2 regions of the Photobacterium sp. GB-72 genome follow, and region 1 is predicted to be linked to the other one. Evidence: riboswitches for the same ligand, from Rfam matches in the RefSeq annotation. Region 1 holds a riboswitch; the other holds the start of a gene.
What was found. A riboswitch is a leader RNA that binds a small molecule or an ion and turns the genes downstream of it on or off. The one in region 1 is predicted to bind lysine.

Region 1 (4,100 bases):
TAATATCTGGCTTCACGATGGCAGCGTTGAAGGTATTATTTCAACGGTAAAATATGGCTTGAACAATCTCATGCCTGCTTTTGAAGAGCAACTCAGCGATAGCGAAATTCAAGCATTAGGGGCTTATATTCGCCACCAAGGAAATAGACAAAACGAGAAACTCGCAGCACTTGATCCGGATATGGTTAGTAAAGGGCAATACCTTGCTTATGCAGGAGATTGTATTGCTTGTCACACTGGTGAAGGTGGCGAACCATTTGGTGGCGGTTTAGGATTTTTAACGCCATTTGGCACGCTTTATTCTACCAATATTTCAGCACATCCAACCTATGGTATTGGGGATTACACCTACGATGAATTTTATGATGCGCTACATAAAGGTAAAGGCAAACATGGCTACCTATATCCAGCGATGCCCTACTCGTCTTATCAATATGTGACAGATGAAGACACCCAAGCACTTTGGGCTTACATGCAATCGCTTAATTTTGTGAATACTCGTAATGAAGAAAACAAGATGATGTTCCCAAGTAATATCCGGTTAGGACTACTTGGTTGGAATATTGCCTTTCTTAATACCGACCCTTTGCAATACCCAGCAGATGCCACCGAACAATGGAAACGGGGTAAATATTTAACCATGGGGTTAGGCCATTGTTCGGAATGTCATACTCCACGTAACGTTGCACAAGCCTTGATAGAAAAAGAGCTATTCCAAGGTAATTTGATTGATGGCTGGAAAGCCCCAAATATTACCGCAACAGAGCTATATCAAGATCGTTGGGATGTAAAAACACTAACCGACTTTTTAAAAACGGGTCATTCAGATAAAGGAACCGCATTTGGTGGTATGGCGGAAGTGGTACAAAACAGTACCCGTTTCTTGACAGAACAAGACGTCGCAGCCATTGCGGAATACTTGATCACTGGCGATAAATATAACGAGTTAGATAGCTCGGTTCCTCAGCTTAACCCACCAGGCTTTGGTGACTTGGTGCCAGCCAATGTTGATATTCAAACCGTTGAGCTAAAACCGTTAAGTAGCAACGATCCTGAAAACGAAGCCAAACTATATGGTGTGTATGTGCAAACCTGTGGTGCATGCCATGGTAAAGACGGTAAAGGTAGGAAAGGGATCGCCCCTACGCTGCTTAACAACGGGATAATTATGCACAGTGATCCTTACGATACGATTGCCGTTACCATTCGTGGTTTATCGCCAAACTTCATGGAACAAGACAGTAACTTTATGCCTATGAGTAGCTTTAACTCGGTGCTCAGTGATGCCAACCTTGCGAAATTAATTAGCTTTGTCCGCGATAAGTTAGGTGATAGAACTGTACCTGTTACACCACAAGAAGTAGCAGAGGTAAGAAAAGATTTAATTAAAGGTGGCTATGCTGGGAATATACACTCCATGACAACACCAGAACAAAATCAGCCCAATAGCATAACAGAATGAGCGATTATCTAAATGGAATATATCGCTACTAATTGGTTAACATGCCATCAACAGTAACAATATTTACAATTAATATGCATTTTCTGTCTGCTTTTTATTGCCTAAGCAAAATTAATAGGTATCATCAAATTTCAATCCTTTGAGTAGAGGCGCGCTGCCTAAAAGTATCCGGATGGAGGGTGACACCTTTGAAGTCTGGGGAAAGGAGTCGGCGCCGAAGTGTTTGTTGTGTCGTCAACAATCGCTGGGTCTGCATTAAATAAGTGCAGAACTGCCATAGTTATTTTGTCTATGGAGCGCTACCCTAAGGGATACGAAGAAGTATTTTTTCTCCTGAAATCTGTTTCTCTATCCTTTCGGTAGATCTCCACCTAATATAGGTGTTTAAGAGATCCATGAATCTAGTTCAATATTCTGACTCCCTGCTATCTGTTGTACCACCCTTACTGGCGGTTGTTTTAGCAATCACTACACGACGTGTATTGTTATCACTTGGCCTTGGTATTGTTGCAGGCGCAATCCTTCTTAATGATTACAGCCCTTTAGCGGCGCTTCAATATATCGTAAATAAAGTTGTAGGCCTTGTTTGGGCAGACGGTGCTGTAAATAGCGGTAACGTTAATATGATCATCTTTATGCTTTTGCTCGGTGGTTTGATCAGCTTAATGACGGCAACAGGTGCCACTAAAGCATTTGCTGAATGGGGTGTTCGTCGCTGTAAAGATCGCCGTAGCGCAAATATGCTAACGGGTTTAATGGTTTTTGCTTTCTTTATTGATGACTTTTTCCATAGCTTATCTGTGGGGCCTATTTGTCGCCCAGTAACAGATCGCTTCAATATCTCACGTGCAAAGCTTGCTTATTTACTTGATTCAACGGCTGCACCTGTTTGTGTTATCACGCCAATTTCTTCTTGGGGTGCTTACATTATTGCTATTCTTAGCGGTATTTTAGTAACAAACCATATTACCGATATCAGTGCTATTTCATTGTTTGTTCAAATGATCCCAATGAACTTATACGCCGTGTTTACGCTATTAATGGTTATCGTTGTTATTTTCTTCCAACTTAACATTGGTCCAATGCGTCAACACGAAGCATGGGCAGAAGAAGGTAAGCTATGGGATGAATCTAAAGGCCACCCTAAAGGTTTAGAGATCACGACTGAGTCTGAAGGCCAAGGTACTATGATTGATATGGTATTGCCTATTCTGACACTGACAGTCTCAAGCGTTATCTTTATGATCATCAGTGGTGCTGAAGTATTAAGCGCAAAAGGCGAGGCTTTTAGCTTAATTGCTTCTTTAGAGCATACCGATCTAGGTGCTTCATTGGTTAATGCATCTTTATGTAGCCTAGCTGTTTCTATTCTTCTAGCTTTACGTTTAAAGCTGCCACGTAAGACTTGGTTAACTGCGGCACCTCAAGGTGTACAAGCGATGATCCCTGCAATCATTATTCTACTTTTTGCATGGACGATCGGTACTGTTGTGAGTGATATGTCTACAGGCCAATACCTAGCCTCTTTAACAAAAGGGGGGTTCCCAACGGAATTACTACCAGCATTAGTCTTCATCCTTTCATGTGCAATGTCATTTGCGACAGGTACAAGCTGGGGCACGTTCGGTATTATGTTGCCACTTGCTGGTGATATGGCGGTAGCAAGTGATGCTCACCTATTAATGCCGATGTTATCTGCAGTACTTGCAGGTTCGGTATTTGGTGATCACAGCTCACCTATTTCAAGCACAAGTATCTTGTCTGCAACAGGTGCAGGTAGTCACCATATGGATCACGTTATGACTCAGCTTCCTTATGCTATTACTGTCGCTTTTGGCGCACTATTAGGTTATTTGGCAATGGGTATCTTATCTTCAACAATTGCGGGTATTGCAGTAAGCTCTGTTTGGTTCCTTGCATGTTGTACGATTCACCTACGTCGTCATAAGAAACAACTGCAAGCGGTAACAGCATAAATAAATACATTAATATTAGATCATAAAATCTAATAATCCCCGTTCGTTTTAATACGCATTTGCTTTATGCTAAGTATTAGACAACGGGGATTTTTTTGTATAAAAGCTAGGAAATAGAATGGAATACTTACATACCATGGTACGAGTGAGCAACTTAGATGCTTCACTGGATTTTTACTGTAACAAGCTTGGTTTGGTAGAAATTCGACGAAAAGAAAGCGAACGTGGACGTTTTACTCTCGTATTTTTAGCTGCACCTAATCAGGCAGAAACGGCAAAAGAAACACAATCGCCTTTATTAGAACTAACTTATAACTGGGATCCAGAATCGTACACTGGTGGCCGTAATTTTGGTCACCTCGCTTTTGCCGTCGATAATATTTACGATTTATGTGCTCATTTACAAAATAATGGTGTTGTCATTAATCGCCCACCCCGTGATGGACATATGGCATTTGTTCGTTCACCTGATGGCATTTCGATTGAACTGCTACAAAAAGGTGACGCACTAGAACCCGCTGAACCTTGGGCTTCGATGCAAAACCAAGGTGAATGGTAAGAAATAGCTTTTGTTTGTCGGTATTATTTTATTCGATAATACCGACAGTTATAGAGCCTTTAAAGCACAATAATGCCAAGTTGACTTAGTAATTGCTCTTGTT
Region 2 (4,100 bases), on a different contig from region 1:
CCCTGCTTTAAGCTCTTCATGGACATTTCGATGGCGCTGCCATGCATTTTCTAACCCTTCGTTTTGCAATAATACCAAGGCTTCATGCAACGCATATAAACTGTTTACAGGTGCAGTATGGTGATAGCAACGCTTACCTTCACCACTCCAATAACCTAGCACCAAACTTTGATCTAAAAACCAGCTTTGTACTTTGGTTTTACGTCGTTGGATCTTATCAATCGCCTTTTGAGAAAACGTTAATGGCGATAACCCCGGCGTGCAGGACAAACACTTTTGGCTACCTGAATAAACCGCATCTAATTGCCACTCGTCCACCAGCAAAGGAACACCACCAAGTGATGTCACCGCATCAACAATCGTTAAGCAATCATGTTTACGGGCAATTTCCGCCAATGTTTTCGCATCACTCAATGCGCCGGTTGAGGTTTCGGCATGTACAAAAGCAACAATTTTAATTTCAGGATCGTTTTGTAACGCTTGATCCACTAAATCAGGATCAACCGCCGCCCCCCATTCGTTATCCACAACGATAGCAACACCACCACAACGCTCGACATTTTCCCGCATCCGTTCCCCGAAAACGCCATTACGGCAAACTAGTACTTTATCCCCAGCTTCAACGAGATTAACAAAGCAGGCTTCCATTCCTGCACTACCTGGCGCTGAAACAGCGATAGTAAAGGCATTTTGGGTTTGAAAGGCATATTGCAACAATTGTTTTAATTCATCCATCATACCGATAAATAATGGATCAAGGTGCCCTACCGTAGGACGACTAAGCGCTTGTAATACTTGCGGATAAATATCTGATGGTCCCGGCCCCATGAGGGTTCGATGCGGTGGGATAAAGCTGGTAATTGTCATTCTTTTGCTCCGTAAAGTCATTGTCCCTGTCGATATTTTTATGTGGAACGCGTTGCTATCTATTTTAGAGTATTAGAGCCCTTTCATTGGTGCAAGCGACCTATACCGATCCCATGACACACATTGACGAAATATCATATGTAAATAAATTGTCATATTCCATTTGACAACAGGGTGATGAATCTTATTCAATAAGATGATATTTTATTCAAGCACTTATTATTCAAACAGTACGACTTAAAACGGAAGAGGAGCGTTACCTAGGTATCATAATGACAGGACCCCATCCAATCGCCATTATGAGAGGGAGAGTAACGCCGAGGTATAACTGATTAGGGGATGAGTTATATCGGCTATGAAGGTTGAATCCTTCTAGCTGTCACCAAGGTCAATGATTGACATTGGTGGGGAGCTTCTGGGTGAGTGACTATTCACCTCTTATGCTCTCCTGACAGGATGTCGGGAATACTCCCGAAAAAATAGCCTACCTTGTGATGTGTTTACTATTTAGGGAGAAATTAATTATGGACAAGGCTGCAACACATTCAGATTCACTCACTGTCGCAAAATTTGGCGGTACCAGTGTTGCTGATTACACCGCAATGAGCCGAAGTGCTGCCATTGTTATTGCTAATCCAGACACTAAAATTGTGTTAATCAGCGCCTGCTCTGGTGTCACGAATATTCTGGTAGAACTTGCCAATGGCGTGAGCGATTCAACGACCCGCCAACAGCGCATTCAGACACTGACCCAAACCCACCAAGATGTTCTTGATCAACTTCAGCACCCAGAAAATATTCAAGACGCTATTTACGGCCTACTTGATAACATCGCAACCTTAGCTGAACATGCGGCATCAACAACCTCTGCACAATTGACCGATCAAATTGTTAGCCATGGCGAGCTGCTTTCAACCCATCTTTTTAGTCAAATATTAGTCGAGCTAAACGCCCCAGCTGTACGTGTAGATATTCGTTCCATCATGCGTACTGATGATCAATTTGGTAAAGCGATCCCACAGCCAGAAACAATTAAGCAATTAGCGACTGAGCAATTATTACCACTATTAGACAATAATATCGTGGTATCACAGGGCTTTATTGGATCAAACAGCCAGGGTGTTACGACAACACTTGGTCGTGGGGGAAGTGACTATAGTGCCGCTTTAATCGCAGAAGCCGTAAATGCTAGCACATTAGAGATTTGGACGGACGTACCGGGTTTATACACTACCGATCCACGTATTACATCAGCCGCTAAACCGATCAAAGAGATCAGTTTTAGTGAAGCTTCTGAAATGGCAAACTTTGGTGCTAAAATTTTACACCCATCAACTCTAGTACCAGCTGTTCGTCAACAGATCCCTGTATTTGTTGGTTCATCAAAAGCACCGGAGCAAGGCGGTACTTGGATCCGACAATCCGTTGAAGAAGCGCCACTATTTAGAGCACTCGCATTACGTGCCAACCAAACCATGGTGACACTCACGAGCTTAAATATGTTCCATGCTTATGGCTTTTTAGCCGAAGTCTTTCGTATCTTGGCTGAACATAAAATCTCAGTTGATCTCATCACAACCTCAGAGGTCAGCGTTTCACTGACCTTAGATCAAACTGATACGGGTGGCGGTGCGCCAACGCTTCCGCTTCAAGTCGTTGAAGAATTAAGCCAATTATGTGTGGTTGACGTCGAGCAAGGGCTATCACTGGTTGCACTTATCGGTAACCAAATGAGTGATACGAAAGGCTCAGCAAAAGATATCTTTGGCGCGCTAGAAGATCATAACCTTCGTATGATTTGCTACGGTGCTAGCCCACATAATTTATGTTTCTTAATTAATGAAGATGAAGCTAAAGACGTGGTTCGCACACTGCACGCATCTTTGTTGGAATAAGCTCTTTCTAACTAACCCAAATAAAGTTCCGATAAACAAAAAGGCGCATTGAGCGCCTTTTTTAACGATTGATTAAGCATTAAAGATTTGGGCCTAACCATTTCTCAGCTTCGATCAAATCCCAACCTTTGCGATCAGCATAACTTTCTAACTGATCTTGCTGGATCTGAGCAACCGCAAAGTAACGAGAATCAGGATGTGAGAAATACCATCCCGAAACGGCAGCACCAGGCCACATTGCGTAACTTTCCGTTAGTACCATGCCAGTATTTTTCTCAGCATCAAGTAACTGCCAAATAGCACCTTTTTCGGTATGCTCAGGACATGCGGCGTAACCAGGTGCAGGACGAATACCTTGATACTTTTCTCGGATCAAATCGTCATTATTCAGATTTTCATCAGCTGCATAACCCCAAATATCTTTACGTACCATTTCATGCATACATTCAGCAAAGGCTTCCGCTAATCGATCCGCAACAGCCTGTACCATAATGGCATTGTAATCATCACCTTTTGCTTTAAATTGCTCAGCAATGTCATATTCACCAATCCCACCTGTTACCGCAAAAGCGCCAATCCAATCAGCCTTGCCGCTCTCTTTAGGCGCAATATAGTCAGATAAACAATAGTTAGGACCTTTCGGCTTTTTGGTTTGCTGACGTAAACCATGCAGCACAGTTAAAACATCAGTTCGGCTATCGTCTGTGTACACTTCAATATCATCACCGACATTATTGGCAGGGAATAAACCACACACACCGTTAGCTTTAATCATGCCTGTTTTCTCGATCTCATCTAAGATTTTATTAGCATCATTAAACAACTTAGTCGCTTCTTCACCCACAACTTCATGACGAAGAATCGTTGGGTATTTACCACTTAATGACCACGTCATGAAAAATGGCGTCCAATCGATATACTTACGAATTTCAGCTACAGGGAAATCAGTGAAGGTGTGAACACCGGCTTTTTTCGGTACTGGCGGCGTATAATTTTGCCAATCAATATTAACCGCATTAGCACGTGCTTCTTCTAACGAAATAGGTGCGGTACGTGGTTTCTTACGCGCATGTTGCTCACGTACCACATCGTACTCTTGGTTTAAACGCTCAACAAACGCTGGCTTTTGTTCATCAGACAATAACGCAGAACAAACACCTACTGCGCGTGATGCATTAGATACATACACTACTGGCTGATTGTAGTTTTGCTCAATCTTAACCGCCGTGTGGGCTTTAGAAGTTGTTGCACCACCGATAAGCAAAGGGATATCAAATCCTTGTCGCTCCATTTCTTTGGCAACATGGACCATTTCATCAAGCGATGGCGTGATCAAAC

Region 2: another riboswitch for lysine. It lies ahead of lysC (lysine-sensitive aspartokinase 3); the one in region 1 lies ahead of C9J40_RS11545 (Na+/H+ antiporter NhaC family protein).

The regions. Positions count from the first base shown of each region.
Region 1 covers NZ_PYNV01000009.1:38,397-42,496, reverse strand. The annotation lists gene ccoP (cytochrome-c oxidase, cbb3-type subunit III) at 1-1,462, shown strand, start outside; lysine riboswitch at 1,599-1,772, shown strand; gene C9J40_RS11545 (Na+/H+ antiporter NhaC family protein) at 1,858-3,438, shown strand; gene C9J40_RS11540 (VOC family protein) at 3,557-3,997, shown strand; gene C9J40_RS11535 (Qnr family pentapeptide repeat protein) at 4,057-4,100, opposite strand, start outside.
Region 2 covers NZ_PYNV01000004.1:5,433-9,532, reverse strand. The annotation lists gene C9J40_RS06670 (alanine--glyoxylate aminotransferase family protein) at 1-867, opposite strand, end outside; lysine riboswitch at 1,106-1,290, shown strand; gene lysC (lysine-sensitive aspartokinase 3) at 1,392-2,762, shown strand; gene metH (methionine synthase) at 2,842-4,100, opposite strand, start outside.